DNA from 3 places in the Massilia sp. 01N410 genome. Region 2 is predicted to be linked to each of the others. Evidence: predicted binding sites of a transcription regulator. Region 2 holds the regulator's gene; each other region holds the start of a gene.
What was found. The regulator sigma-54, encoded in region 2, starts transcription at its own class of promoters, with help from an activator protein. The targets are predictions, from matches to a motif close to TGGCANGNAANCTGCTTT.
Positions count from the first base shown of each region.

Region 1: the regulator sigma-54 is predicted to act here: its motif matches at 2,936-2,953, upstream of AC1DOP_RS13015 (PEP-CTERM sorting domain-containing protein).
Region 3: the regulator sigma-54 is predicted to act here: its motif matches at 1,353-1,370, upstream of AC1DOP_RS03085 (PEP-CTERM sorting domain-containing protein).

Region 1 covers NZ_JBFTRV010000008.1:64,044-69,080, reverse strand. Annotated here, with positions in the region: gene AC1DOP_RS13030 (UdgX family uracil-DNA binding protein) at 1-288, shown strand, start outside; gene AC1DOP_RS13025 (TraB/GumN family protein) at 383-1,402, shown strand; gene epsC (serine O-acetyltransferase EpsC) at 1,406-2,338, opposite strand; gene AC1DOP_RS13015 (PEP-CTERM sorting domain-containing protein) at 3,007-3,957, shown strand; partial or broken gene AC1DOP_RS13010 (IS5 family transposase) at 4,089-5,012, shown strand.
Region 2 covers NZ_JBFTRV010000010.1:71,705-76,741, forward strand. Annotated here, with positions in the region: gene AC1DOP_RS15050 (enoyl-CoA hydratase/isomerase family protein) at 1-703, opposite strand, end outside; gene hpf (ribosome hibernation-promoting factor, HPF/YfiA family) at 808-1,167, opposite strand; gene AC1DOP_RS15060 (RNA polymerase factor sigma-54) at 1,270-2,766, opposite strand; gene lptB (LPS export ABC transporter ATP-binding protein) at 2,769-3,545, opposite strand; gene lptA (lipopolysaccharide transport periplasmic protein LptA) at 3,545-4,105, opposite strand; gene lptA (lipopolysaccharide transport periplasmic protein LptA) at 4,106-4,687, opposite strand; gene lptC (LPS export ABC transporter periplasmic protein LptC) at 4,684-5,037, opposite strand, start outside.
Region 3 covers NZ_JBFTRV010000002.1:99,842-104,878, forward strand. Annotated here, with positions in the region: gene AC1DOP_RS03080 (TonB-dependent receptor plug domain-containing protein) at 1-1,190, opposite strand, end outside; gene AC1DOP_RS03085 (PEP-CTERM sorting domain-containing protein) at 1,453-2,100, shown strand; gene AC1DOP_RS03090 (DNA-binding transcriptional response regulator) at 2,171-2,605, shown strand; gene AC1DOP_RS03095 (family 20 glycosylhydrolase) at 2,618-5,037, opposite strand, start outside.

The DNA.
Region 1 (5,037 bases), on a different contig from region 2:
TGGCTCGACAAGGAACTGGCCCAGGTAAGACCGGCCGTGATCGTGGCGCTGGGCGCGACCGCCCTGAAGTCGGTCATGCGCAGCGCCAACGTGACGCTGAAGAACGCGATGGGCAAGCCGGTCTTCCACGAAGGCCACTGGATCGTCACCACCTATCACCCCTCCTACGTGCTGCGGGTGCCGGGCGAGGACGCCAAGCGCGAAGCCTTCCAGGCCATGGTGGAGGGCTTGAAGCTGGCCCACGGCCTGCTGGACCGGCAGCCGGAAGAGCCGCCCGCTGCCGACTGACAGATATGCATGCTTTGTGACAAGCTGTTACGCGAGTAGCCCTCTTGATGCCAGTTAGCTAAGCTTTGGCAACACAACAATAAGGGGTTCTCCGATGCTTGCCGCACGCTTTGCCTGTGTCTTGTCCCTGGGCCTGCTCGGCGCCGCCGCGCTGGCGCAGACCGATCCGCCGCCCGCATCCGCGCCCGCCGGGCAGGAGCTCGACGCGGCGCCCGCCACGGTCGTGGTCTCGGGCAAGCGTCCTGGTCCCGGCCTCTGGAAAGTCTCGAAGGATGGCCACGTGATGTGGGTGTTCGCCATGCATTCGCCGCTGCCGCAAAAGATGGAATGGGATTCGGTACGGGTCGAACGCCTGGTGGCGCAATCGCAGGAGGTGCTGCTGCGTCCCGGGGTCAGCGTCACGGTCGGCTGGATGAGCGGACTGAGCATGCTGCCTTCGCTGATCGGCCTGAAGAAGAACCCGGACGGCGCCGAGTTGCACGACCTGCTGCCGGCCGATGTCTATGGACGCTGGACTGTGCTGAAGCAGAAATACATCGGCGGCGACGACGGCGTCGAGCGTTACCGTCCCTTCTTCGCCGCCGAGGAGTTGCTGGATGCGGGGCTGAAGAAAAGCGGGCTGTCGAAAGGCGGGGAAGTCGCCGATCAGATCGAGAAGATCGCCAGGAAGCACGACGTGAAGCTCACCAGCACCGGTGTCTCGGTCACGCTCGAGCATCCGCGCGAGGCGCTGAAGGACTTCAAGAAGTCGCAGATGGAAGACGTGGCCTGCTTCACCAAGACCCTGGAGAGTTTCGAAGGCGATATCGATGCGATGAAATTGCGCGCGAATGCCTGGGCCAACGGCAACATCGCCGAGATCGGCAAGCTCGATTATGCCGAGCGCGAAGATACCTGCAACGACGCCATGATGAACGGTTCGTTCGCGCGGACTAATCCGGCCTTCCAGGACATGCGCGAACGCGGCCGGGTGGCATGGATGAAGACGGCGGAACGGGCGCTCGCGAAGAATGCGAGCACCTTCGCGCTGCTGTCGATGAGCCAGGTGCTCGGTCCGAAGAGCTACCTGGCCGAGTTGCAGGCCAAGGGTTATACGGTCGAGAACCCCAAATAACGATCAGCCCGGATCGCCAGGCAAACCCAGGGTCTCGAACACTTCTTCGCGCGAAGCGGCCTGGGCCACACGCGCGCCTGGCGCCACGTCGTGGGTCAGCCAGACGTTTCCGCCGATGACCGCGCCCTTGCCGATCGTGATGCGGCCCAGCACGGTGGCGCCGGCGTAGATCACGACGTCGTCTTCCAGGATCGGATGGCGCGGCAGGCCCTTCTGCAGGCTGCCGTCGGCATTCGTCGGGAAGCGCTTGGCGCCCAGGGTGACGGCCTGGTACAGGCGCACGCGCTGGCCGATCACGGCGGTCTCGCCGATCACGACGCCGGTGCCGTGGTCGATGAAGAAACCGGTACCGATCTTCGCGCCCGGGTGGATGTCGATGCCGGTGGCGGCATGCGCCAGTTCCGAGATGATGCGCGCCAGCAGCGGCAGCCCGAGTTCGTACAGGCGGTGTGCCAGGCGGTAGTGGATCATCGCCAGCACGCCGGGATAGCACAGCAGCACTTCGTCGACGCTGCGCGCGGCCGGGTCTCCCTGGTAGGCGGCCAGCACGTCGCTGTCGATTTCCATGCGGACCTGCGGCAGGGCGGCGCCGAAGGCGCGGGTGGCGTCGATGGCCTGGCTGGCGATGTCGCCGTCGGTGCGCTGCTCCAGCGCGGCGCTGTAGTGCAGCTCGATCTGGACCTGGCGCAGCAGGGCGTGCAGGGCGGAATCGAGGGCGTGGGCGACGTGGAAGTCTTCGCTTTCCCGGCGCAGGCCGGGCGGCCCCAGGCGCATGGGAAACAGCACGCCCTTGAGCTGGCCGACGATGTCCGCCAGCGCATCGCGCGAAGGAAATTCGATGCCGCGCACCTCGCCGGCGGGACGGTGGGCCTGGCGCCATTGCTGGCGGGCGTCGTGCAGGTCGCGCACGATCGCGCCAATGTCGAAGTGAGCCATCAGTTGTTCCTCGAGTGAAATAAGCGCTGGGCGCCAGGGCGTGCGCGCCGCGCTTCCAATATATCGGGCCGGTTTGCGGATTCCAATGAATATAAAAATGCTAGCTCATGCGGAACGTTTCTAGCGGCTTGCGCAGTCGCCTGTACTGGGCATCTTAGGTCAGGTCGGGACAGCGGCTTCGGGCTTGGTCAAGCTGCCTGCATTTCAATAGAAATTCCATCAGTAAATAAATATTTTTAAATTGAAATCTAAAAATAAAAGTCTATATTTTAAATTTTTTTCATGAATTATTGCAATATTAATTTAATGCAAACTTAAGTGATTGATTTTTATGGGTTTTATTGACTGGCGCAGGATTTGATTTTATTCGATGAATGAAGAGATGTCATATTATCCGATCAGTTCTCATAGGCTGGTGCTGTGATAAGGCACTCCCAACGTTAAGCCGAAGCAGTATCATTTTAACGATGGACTTGAGAGATTGGGATATGTGATACGAGTAACTGGAACGAAGACTGTCGAGAAAATTTACAAGGACAATGAAAAATATTATAGAACAAAATTCTAAGTCGCTGATTTATAACGGGTGAATCCTGTTGGCACGGTTTATGCTATCCAGTGTTCGCAGTCCCTTGTTAATAAAATCATTTAACGAAAAGGTTAATGTCATGAAAATGAGATCGACGCAGGCATTTCTGGGCCTTCTAAGCTTTTGTTCTATACTCATTTCTCCCGCTCACGCTGGGGCCCTAACGCCTTACACGACGTTTTTTAATACCGATCTGACCACCGCTGGCACAGGTGGTTTGCGAGGTACTGGTACCGGAACGATCAATGTGAGCGGCGTGACCGGCACGGTCACAAACTCCCTGCTCTACTGGCATGGCCCAACAAATTCCATGGACCCAAATGCAAATGCAAATGTCAACGTGAATGGAAATGGAGTTACCGGAACGAACATAGGGTTTTCCGATAATAACTTCTGGGGTTTCGCTAACAGCCAAGCATATCGAGCAAACACCACAAGCGTTATCAACGCCAATGGTGCTTATAATCTTACCAACTTTAATAAGCCTGGAGTTGAGGTTAACGGTGCTGCAACGCTGGTGTTGTTCAATGATGGTAACTCAGCAAATAATAGGGACGTGGTGGTTTTCGACGGTAATGATTCGAATTTCGCCTCCGCCTACGATACTGCGGGTTGGGACATCAACCTTGCAGGTATCAACTATACCGGAGGCTCGGCTTTCCTGAGATTGTTCGTATCTGATGGTCAGAATTTCGGGCCGAACGACGATGGTACCTTGCGGATCAACGGAGTAGCCTTGGCGAGCGGTGGTCTCTTTCAAGGCGCCAGCCTACCGGGGCCATCCATTGGCAACGGTAACTTGTTCGATATAGTTAGTTTTGATATTACGCCCTTCTTAACATTAGGGCCCAATTCCCTCCATATAACTTTGGATGCAGGATTTAATGACGCCCTCAGTGCAATCACAGCGATCATTGACCTCCCTGCAGGCGCGGCCCCGATTGTGAGCGTCCCAGAACCCGGCACTGGAGTTTTAATCGTTCTAGGCCTGTCTCTGGTTGGGGCCTTATCGCGTAAAAGATCAGTGTGAGATGTGATCTTCTTTGAACGTACAAGCGCCGACACCGAGCAAGGTGCCGGCGTTGTGTAAATGCCCATGAGGCTCTGTTGCATAAATCCAGCCGGACGGCATGTCGTCTGCAGCTCAGGTAGCCTTTGTGCATGAAACCCCCTCCCCAGAAATACCGAACGACGAACTGGAAGGCATACAACGCGGCGCTCAAGTCGCGCGGCTCACTGCTCATCTGGCTCGACCCAACGATGAACTGGCACGGCCAGGCAAGTGACAAGCGTGGACGCAGTCCGACCTTCAGTGACCAGGCCATTCAATTCTGTCTGAGCATCAAGTGTTTGTTCAACTTACCCTTGCGCCAGGCCATGGAATGGCCGAGAGCCTTTTGCATCTGGCAGGGCTGGGCTGGACTGACCTGTGCCGGACTACAGCGCGGTAAGCCGGCGTCAAAGGCCGCTGCAGGTAACCGTTGAAGTTGCACCCACCACGACAGGCTTGCATCTGCACGGGCATCAAGATGCTGGGCGAAGGCGAATGGAAGACAAAGAAGCATGGTTTTGAATATCGACGGCAACGGCGCAAGGTGTACCTTGGCATCGATGCCGCCACACTCGAAATCCGGGCCATGGAAGTGACCGACAACGGTATTGGCGATGCGCCTGTGCTGCCGGATCTATTGAGCCAGATTCCTCTCGACGAGCAGATCTCTGCCGTCAGCGGTGATGGGGCTTACGACACCAAGGCCCGTCATGAAGCCATCGCTCTACGCCAGGCCCAGGCAGTCATCCCGACCAGGAAGAATGCTAAACCCTGGAAGACGAATCGTCAGGGTGCCGAGGCGCAAAACGAGATTCTGCGAGCAACGCCGCGGCCTCGGACGAGCAATATGGGAGAGGTGGAGCGGCTACCACTGACGTAGCCTTGTCGAAACCAAAATGCGCTGCTTTACGCTGCTCGGCGAACGCATCATGGCGCGGGACTTCGATCGTCAGGTCGCCGAGCTGCAAGTGCGCGCTGCAGTGCTGAACCGCTTCACGCGCCTCGGCGCGCCCGTTACGGTCTCTATGCGATAAATGTGTCGACAGAAAGGCACACTCG
Region 2 (5,037 bases):
GTTGCGCTTCGAGTTCGCTGGCGCCGGCCTGCTGCGCGAACGGCGCGGCGAAGGCGCGGATCGCATCGGCCAGCTGCTTGCCCGGCGTCGCAGCGATCAGCGCATGCAGTGCCGGCAGTTCGGCGCCCGGCACGAACACGTCGGCCAGGCCGACGTAGAGCGCATCGGCGGCGCCGATGGTCAGCCCCGTCAGTCCCAGATGCATGCCGAGCGCGCCCGGCGCATGCGACAGGAAGTGGCTGCCGCCGACGTCCGGGAACAGGCCGATGTTCACCTCGGGCATGGCCATCTTCGTGCGTTCGGTCACGATGCGCAGGCCGGTCTCGGGCCCGCCCTGGGCGATACCCATGCCGCCGCCCATGACCACGCCGTCCATCAACGAGATATAGGGTTTCGGATAGAAGTGGATCAGGTGGTTCAGCGCGTATTCTTCGGTAAAGAAGTCTTCCAGCAGGGCACTGCCTCCAGTGGGCGTAGCGCGCCCGGCCTGGTGGAAGAAGCGGATGTCGCCGCCTGCGCACAGGGCTTTCTCGCTGCTGCTCTTGATAACGACGGCGTCGACGTTCGAATCGTCGCGCCAGGCCAGCAGGGTCTCCGTCAGTGCGCGCACCATCTCCAGCGACAGCGAGTTCAGGGCCTTGGGACGGTCGAGGGTAATGATGCCGGTGCCGCTGGCAACGCGGGTCTGCACGTATTCGCTCATGTTCTTTTATTTATTGAAATGGAAAACGGCATTGTAGCGCGGCCCGGAAAACGAAAAGGGCGCCAGATGCGCCCTTCCTTGCTTGTGCTGCGCCAGCGGAAGGATCACGCTGTAGCGGCAGCTTCTCCTCCATCGTTGGGTATGCGCTTGAGCGGTGTACTACTGTGATCCTGCAGCATCTGCTTGTACTTCTGCACCTGCCGGTCGAGCCGGTCCATCAGCATGTCGATCGCGGCGTACAAGTCGTGCGCGGCGCTGGCGACGTGAACGATCTTGCCGGCGAGGCGCAAGTTGATCTCGGCCTTCTGGCGTTTTTCTTTCTCGGTGAGATTGTCAATGCAGAGGATGACGTGGGAGTCGATCACTTGATCGAAATGGCGGGTGATGCGTTCGAGCTTGTTCTGTACGTATTCACGGATTGCCGGGGTTACATCGAGATGATGTCCGCTGATAGTGAGATTCATACACACTCCTTTGATGATGCGCTGCCTGTCGTACGCGCATACCACGCACCAGGGCAGCGTTGTTGCAAGAAGCTTGCTGCAAGAGCTTGCTGAAAGAGCTTGCTACAGAGATTTACGGAGGCTGACGGGAGGGATCTTCAGCGCCTCGCGGTATTTCGCTACCGTGCGGCGTGCGATAACCATTCCCTGTTCCCCTAGCATCTCCGCGATCTTGCTGTCGGATAAAGGGTTTTTGGGGTCTTCTGCTCCTGTGAGTTGTACGATGAGAGCCCGGATCGCGGTCGAGGAGGCTTCTCCTCCTGCCTCGGTCGCGACGTGACTCCCGAAAAAGTACTTCAACTCGAACATGCCGTGCGGCGTCAGCATGTATTTCTGAGTTGTGACACGAGAAATTGTGCTCTCGTGTAGACCTAGTGTATCAGCTATCTCACGTAAAACAAGGGGCCGCATGGCAACGGCGCCATGGGAGAAAAAGTTCCGCTGGCGCTCCACGATTGCTTGAGCTACCCGAAGGATAGTATCGAAGCGCTGGCGCATGTTTTTGATGAGCCATTTTGCTTCCTGCAACTGCGCCGCCAGCTGGGATTCCGATTTTCCCTGCTTCATCAAGGTGGCATACAGGCTGTTCACGCGCAGGCGCGGCATCACCTCGGGATTCAGCTGCACGCTCCAGCCGTCCTTCGCGCGGCGCACGATTACGTCCGGCACCACGAAGTCGGAAACGTCGGAAGCGAAGGCCGCGCCCGGATGCGGATTGCAATGGCGGATCACGGCCTGGGCTTCGCGCAGGTCTTCGTCGTCGCAGTCGAGGGCTTTCTTGAGCTTGTTGAATTCGCGCTGCGCGAACCAGGTCAGGTAGCGTTCGACGATGGTCAGCGCCATGCGCCGCGTGACCAGCGGCACGCCCGGCATGCGGCGGATCTGCAGCGCCAGGCATTCGGCGGCGCTGCGCGCGCCCACGCCGGGCGGGTCCATGCTTTGCACCAGCGCCAGCGCGGTGCGCAACTCCTCGAATTCCACTTCGAGTTCGGCCGGGAGGCGCGCATGCAGCTCGTCCAGGGTTTCTTCGAGGTAGCCGTTGTCGTCGAGGGTGTCGACGACGATCTCGACCAGCGCGCAATCGCGCGGCGACATGCAGGTCAGGCGTACCTGCTCCATCAAGTGTTCGCGCAGCGAGACCGGGCTGGCTTCCAGCTGCGGGCGGCCGTCCTCTTCCTCGCCGCCGCTGCCGCTGCCGGAACGGCCAGAATCGCCCCAGTCCATGTCGTGCTCGGCGCCGCCGGCATCGCCGTTGTCGCTGTCGCCGCCTTCGGCTTCGGCGCCACCGCCGCCATTGCCCTCCTCGCCCTGGCTGGACGAGGGCGGCGAGTCGGGCGTGGTGGAGGTCGACGCGCCGTTGTTGATCGCGCCGTCGGCCAGCAGGCGCACCGAGTGGTCGAGCGGATCGTCGAGGCGTTCGAGCAGCGGGTTGTCGCTGAGGACCTGTTCAATCTCCTGGTGCAGCTCGAGAGTGGACAGCTGCAGCAGCCGGATCGACTGCTGGAGTTGCGGTGTCAGCGCAAGGTGCTGTGAGGTCTTGAGTTGCAGCGTCTGTTTCATGACTACATCCGGAAATGTTCACCCAGGTAGACGCGGCGAACCGATTCATTGGCGATGATGTCGTCCGGGCGTCCCGACGCCAGCACCGCGCCCTGGTTGATGATGTAGGCACGGTCGCAGATGCCGAGCGTCTCGCGCACGTTGTGGTCGGTTATCAGGACGCCGATGCCGCGCTCCTTCAGGAAGCGCACGATGCGCTGGATCTCGATCACCGCGATCGGATCGACGCCGGCAAACGGCTCGTCCAGCAGCACGAAGCGCGGGTTGGTGGCGAGGGCGCGCGCAATCTCCACGCGGCGCCGTTCGCCGCCCGACAGCGACAGCGCCGGGTTCTCGCGCAGCTTCTCGATCTGCAGCTCGGCCAGCAGCTCGTTGAGGCGCTCCTCGATGCGGTTCTTGCCCAGCGGCTTGCCGTCCTCGCGCTGCAGTTCCAGCACGGCGCGGATGTTCTCCTCCACCGTCAGCTTGCGGAACACCGAGGCTTCCTGCGGCAGGTAGGACAGGCCCAGCATGGCGCGCCGGTGGATCGGCAGGCTGGTGATGTCGGTGCCGTTGATGACAATGGCGCCGGCGTCGGCCGGCACCAGGCCCACGATCATGTAGAACGAGGTCGTCTTGCCGGCGCCGTTCGGGCCGAGCAGGCCCACCACCTCGCCGCAGGCGACCTGCAGCGAAACGTCGCGCACCACCAGGCGCTTGCCGTAGCTTTTCTGCAGCCCCTTGGCCACCAGGGTGCTGCCGCCGCTCGCGATGGCGGCGGCGTCTGCGTGTACATCCATCATTGCTTTCCTGCTTCCGGTTGCCCGGCCGACGCAGTGCGGCGCGGATAAAAAGTAAAACTGGCGCGGGCCTTGCCGGGCCTGTCGACGCCGCTCGGGTCGTTCAGGTTCAGCAGGACTTCCTTGCGCGCATCGTAGGCGATGAATTCGCCGCCCATTTCACGCATCACGTTGCTGCCTTCCAGCTGCCTGATGGCGGCGTTCGAACTGAACTTGACGACCTCGGTGCGCTCGTCGTACTCGATGCGCTCGGCCTGGCCTTCGTCCCACTGCTCGGGGCCGCTGTCGCGCTTCTGGCGGAACGACGCCGGCTTGCCGGGCGCCGCGACCAGGACGATGGTCTTGTAACCGTCCGGCGCTTCCTTGATCTCGGCACGCTCGGCCTTCAGCAGCATGGTGCCGCGGGTGGCGGTCACGCCGCCGGTCAGGACCACGGTTTGCGTGACCTGGTCCAGGGTCCCGTTGCCCCCGACCACCTTCAGCGGCTTGAGCGCATCCGCCCGCTCCGCCTGCGCCAGCGGCGCCAGCAACAGCGCGGCAGCGGCAAGGACGGCCTTCATTTACTGCTTCCCTGCCGGCGCCGCCGGCGTGGTCGCGGGAGCCGCCGCCGGCGCGGTACGGCGCGGCGCGATGATGATGGTGCCGCGTCCGCCGCCCGGCTTGCTTTCGCCGCTGGTGTCGTTGAACACGTTGGCCTGCTCGGTGCGGTTGTCGTAGGAGATGAACGGGCCGTTCACCTCGCTGGTCATGCGCTTGCCCTCGAGCTGCTTGACGACCGCGTTCGAGAACAGCTTGACCAGCTCGGTGCGCTCGTCGTATTCGATGCGCTGGGCCTGGCCTTCGACCCACAGGTCGGGGCCGCCGTCACGCTTCTGGCGGAAGGTCGCGGGCTGGCCCGGCGCGGCGGTCAGGGTCACCGCCATATAGCCTTCCGGCGATTCCGTGAGCACGGCCTTGTCGGCCTTGATCGTCAGGGTGCCGCGGGTCAGCACGACGTTGCCGGTGAAGGTGCGGGTCTGGGTGACCTCGTCGATGTGCGCGTTGTTGAAATCGATCTTGGCCTGCTTGAGAGAATCCGCACGCTCCGCCGAGGCGGTCAGGCTTGCCAGCGACAGCGCGGCGACAGCGAGTATTTTTTTCATTGTTTTCCTTTCGGCGGGAAGATGAGTTCTCCGCGGCCGCCCAGCGTCACCTGCTGTGTGGCGTTGTTGGCGACCATGCCGACGCCGGTGACCGAGGCGGCGCCGAGCGTCATCTGGATCGGCTTGTCGGTCTTCGAGATTTCCTCGTCCGGCAGCACGGTCAGCGCCTCGGTGCGGATGCGCATCGGCTTCGAGGTGGCGTTGCCGGGACGCGAGATGTCGACATTGCCGATCAGGTCGATCTGGTTCTGGTCCTGGTTGACGTTGGCGGTGTTCGCCGTCATCGTCATGTGCGGCCGGTCGGTGCTCATGCTCTGCACGACCGGCTTGTCGATCACCGAGGTGTTGTT
Region 3 (5,037 bases), on a different contig from region 2:
TCGTGTTGCAGGCGGGTTTCGTTGCGCAGGCTGTAGGCGCCGTCCCAGCCGACCGCGATCGCATGGCCCTGTCCGACCGGACGCGAATACTTGCCGGTGCTGCTCCAGCCCTTGTCGGTGAAGTCGCTGTCGATGTCGCGGTCGAGCGCCAGCACATCGTTCGGGTAGTACTGCAACTGTCCCACGCCGCTGTCGCGGTGCGCGTAGTTGACGCCGAACTTGGCGTCGATCCTGGCACCGTCAAGCAGGCGCCTGGTCCACGACAGGTCGCTGCGCAGCATTTCCATCTTGTTCTCGGCATCGGTGGCGGTGGCCACGTAGCGCGGCGGCGCGCCCAGCGAAGTCACCACGGTCTCGGGCGCATCGCCGCGCGAACGGGCGATGTTGATGAAGTTCTGCGAGGTGATCACTTCGCCGGCGCCGAGATTCCAGTTGATCCGCGGCGACAGGCCGATCGCCAGCAGGCGGCCGCGGTTGCCGTCCCAGGCGACGCGATGCAGGACTTCGCGCCCCGCCGCGTCATAGCCTTCGGTGACGATGTGCGAAGGACGGTCCTGGCGGCCGTACAGCACGTTGCCGCTCATCGCATACGACATCTTGCCGCTCTTGTCCGACAGCTGGAAGGTCGAGACCGCGCCGTAGGCACCGTTCTCCGCCTGCACGCCGGTCTTCAGTTCGCGCTGCGCGGTCTGGACCTGGCGCTTGAGGACGATGTTGATGCCGCCGGCGATCGCCTGGGTGCTGTACTCGGCGGTGGCGGCGCGCATGATCTCGATGCGCTCGACCATCTCCGGCGACACCTGGTCCAGCGAGAAGCCCGGCGGCGCCGGCTCGCCGTTCAGCAGGATCTGCGTGTAGCCGTTGCCCAGGCCGCGCATGCGGACGTCGCCGCCGCGGCCCTGCACGCCGCCCACGGTAATTCCAGGCAAGCGCTTCAGCACTTCGCCGAGGGTGGTGTCGCCGTGGCGCAGGATCTCTTCCTGGTTGACGACGATCTTGGTGGCGGTATCGTCGCGGCGGGCGTCGTAGGCGGCGGCCTGGCCCTTGACCTCGACCTGCTGCACCGGGGCCGCTTTGTCCGCAGGCTTGGCCGTGGTGGCCTGGCCTGCGGCGTAGGCGCTGAACATGCCGAAGATGACGGGCGATGCGAGGAGCAGGCGGACGAGGTGTTGGGTGTTCTGGCGTGACATGGTTTTTGTTGTTAGCGATGAGCTGTTGATCGAGCCCGCATCATGCCGTCCAGTACGTACAGCCGACAGGCCGATGCGACGAAATGCCGAAAATACGGCGCGAAATGCTGCATGGCCATATGTACGGTAGCGCACTGTCGACCCGTTTTACATATTTGTGACGGGTATGCACCCTGCATTGTTAAATTCTTTTTCAAATCAAGGACGTGGATGCGCAGGCGCAATCCTTGCTTGTTAAATGGAATCATTTCTGGAGACACATATGTTCCGCAAGATTCTCTGCCTGGCCGCCACCGCCCTCGTCACCCAAGCCGCTTCGGCGAATGTCCTCTACACCTGGCAGCAGGTGGCACACACGGATGCGACGCCGGCCGGCCTGCATCTCGAACTCGAATTCACCGACACCGCCGTCGCCCAGGGCACACTCTCGCTGAACGTCGAGAACCAATGCATGGCGGAGATCTGCGAAGAACAGCAGGACAGCCTGCTGGCGCTGCACTACTGGTATGCCGGCGACGACGGCCAGCAGCACTGGAACCGCATCGACTACCGCTATCGCGATGAAACCCTGCCCGGCCTGCAGCGCTTGTCGATGACGCTGCAATTCCTGGCGGACGGCCGGATGAAAGGCAGCATCATGGCCAACGACGGCTTCTCGGATTTCACCATGCAGGGCGACGACGGCGTGTTCACCATGCTGTGGGCGCACAGCGACCAGCCGGACGGCTGCGGCGAAGCCTATCCCTCCTGCGCGGGCGAGCGCGGCGTCCTGCGCAAGGCCGCCCAGGTAGTCGCCCAGCCGCAAACCGAGGCCTTGCCGGAACCGGCCGGGCTGGCCAGCCTGGCGATCGGCGGCCTGGCCGCCTGGCTGGCGCGCCGCCGCCGCGGCACGCCCCTCAGGAATGGATGAGAAAAATTGTTACAACTTTGCGCTTGAACTAGCGTGAGGCGTCGTCATCCACCTATCAGGAGGATAGACGATGAAATGCGCACTGCTCGTAGAACATGACCCGCTGGCTTGCGGCGAGATTGCCACGCTGCTGAAATCGCTCGGCTATATCGTCGCGACCACGGACAGTCCGCGCGCGGCCCTGAACACGGCCCAGACGGTGCGCTTCGACCTGATCCTGACCTACACCACCTCCAACGCGGACGACCGCCGTTCCTTCATCGGCGAGATCACCCGGCTGGCGCCGCGCGCGCCGGTGGTCCTGCTGCTCGACGACGAAAGCCATGTGCCCCACTACCATGCGGGCCGCATCGCGGTGCTGGCCAAGCCGGTCACGCTGCGCTCGCTGCGCCGCGTGATCGAGTTCGGTATCGACGGCAACGGCGCCATGCCGTCCTATGCGATGCAGCCGGCGCCGCGCGACGAGCGGCGGCGCCAGGGGCAGCGGCGCATGCGGCCGCGCTGAAAGCGGCCGGCACTAGCGGCGCTCGACGCTCGCCACCAGCCCTCGCCTGCCGTTACGGTCGAAGGCCGCCGCCTTGATCGTGCCGCGCTCCGTGATCGGTCCCGTGACAGGCCGGCTGGCGGACGTCGGATCGCTGCCGTCAGTCGTATAACGCAGCGTGATCCCGGGCAGCGCATGATTCACCAGCACCTGCTCGCCATCCACCATCAGGCCGGGCGGCGCGATGCGGTAGGCCACGCCGGTCTGTTCGAGGTCGAGGCGCGGCAGCACGCGCTGGCCCAGCGCATTCACGAAGCCGGACCAGGCGCGGCGATGCAGCGCGGCCGCCTTCGCCGCATCCTGCTCGCCAGCCCAGGCCGGATCGGGCGCCCAGGCCCGTTCCGCCACCGCCAGCAGGCGCGGCATGACGAGGTAGTCGATGCGGCTGGCATCGCGCACGGTCTCGGTGAACAACGTCGCCTCGAGTCCGCGCACGTGGCGCTTGCCGTAGTCGGTCAGCCCGTCCTTGCCGACGCGCGCCGACTCGGGTGCATTCCTCAGCATGTCGAAGGGGACGAAGTCGTAGACGGTGTCCAGCTCGACGTAGTCGTTCCAGTTGACGCCCGGCTCCTCCGGATTCGGGTTGGCCGCCATGTCCAGGTACATGGCGCCGACCGGCGCCAGCACGATGTCGTAGCCGCCGTTGGCGAGGCGGTTGGCGAAGTCCTCGGCACCGCGCGAGTTGTTCCATACCCAGGCGGTGAAGCCGCGCGTGGTGAAGCGCGGATTCGGGATCAGCTTGCTGCGGCCGGCGAGCAGCGTCTTGCGCGCCGCCAGCTCTTCCCAGCCCGACGTGCTCAAGCCGTGCCGGCGCATGATGCCGTCGACGCGGTCGTAGAAGTAATCCCACAGGTCGGCCGTCGACGCCAGCTTCTCCTTGCGCATGCGCGCGAGGCTGGCGGGCGAGCGCTCCCATGCGCCGTTCGCCAGTTCGTCGCCGCCCATGTGGATGGTGCGCAGCGGGACACCGGCCTCGCGGTGCAGCGCCACGATCTGCGCGACCACGTGGTCGATGAAGGCGAAGGTCGAATCGAGGCCGGGATCGATGACGTTGTCGGTGAAGTACTGCGCCGAACTGTACTTCGAGCGGTCGTCGAAATCGTTCAGCAGGTACTTCGCGGCCTCCTTGCCGCCTGCCGCCTTCAGGCGGTGGTAGCGCGCCTCCATCGCCTGCACGGCGGCGCGCGCGTGGCCGGGCATCTCGATTTCCGGGATCACCTCGATGTGGCGGGCCTTCGCATGGCGCAGGATCGCGATGTAGTCGGCGCGGCTGAAGTAGCCGCTGCCGCTCGGGTCCTTCGGATCGGGACCGGAACCATAGGCCGGCTGCAGGCGCACGCCGGGCCTGGCACTGTGGCCGCGCACCGCGCCGATCGCCGTCAGTTCCGGCAGGCCGGCGATCTCGATGCGCCAGCCTTCATCGTCGGTGAGATGGAAGTGGAATTTGTTCAGCTTGTAGCGCGCCATCAGGTCGAGCCACTTGAAGACCGTCTGCTTGCCGTGGAAGTTGCGGGCGACGTCCAGCTGGAAGCCGCGATAGCCGAAGCGCGGGGCATCGACGATGCTCACTTCGTTCAGCACCGGTTCCTTTGCACCGGGCAGCGGCAGCAGGTCACGCAGGGTCTGCAGGCCGTAGGCGACGCCGGCGGCGCTGTTGCCGACGATGGCGATGCCGCTCCTGGCGTCGATCGTCAAGCGATAGGCTTCGGGCGAATCCTGGTCCTCCACCTTGCCGATGCCGAGCTGAAGCTTCGCACCGCCTGCGGGCAGGGCCTGCGGAAACAGCGAGCGTGCCAGCGCCGCTTCGTTCTTCAATGCGGCCGGCGCTTCCACTACCGGCTGCGCGTTGAGCAGCAGCCTGCCCTCGCCCGCCTGCATCCGCAGGGGCGTCGGCAGCACCGGCGGCAGCTCGGCGGGCGGCAGCAGGTCGGCGCGGGCGTTGCGGCGATAGGTATCCGCCGGCGTCACCACCGGCTTGGCGCCGCTGGTTCCGCGGTCCAGCTGTTCCGGCCGCGTCACCGGCAGCAGCGCGTAGTCGGCGATGGCCACGCCCAGCTCGGGAGCGGCGTCGTAGACCAGATAGGGACCGGTCGGCGCCTTGGCCAGCTTGATCACCAGGCCCGGGTAGGTATAGACGATGTCCAGGGTCTGGCCAGGGGCCACGCCCTGAAAGCCCGGCCCCGGCAGAATACGGAACAGGCTGCCCGCGACCTGCTCGAGCACCAGATTGCCGGCCAAGGGTCCGGGCATCATGCGGTCCAGGCAGTTGAAGTACAGCGACCAGCCCCGCGGCGGCAAGGGACGATCGTCGTGGTTGGTGAGAATCAGGCGCGCCTGCGAGCGTCCGTGCGGAGCCTCGGCGCTGAACAGGTTGCGCTGCAGTTCCCAGCGCA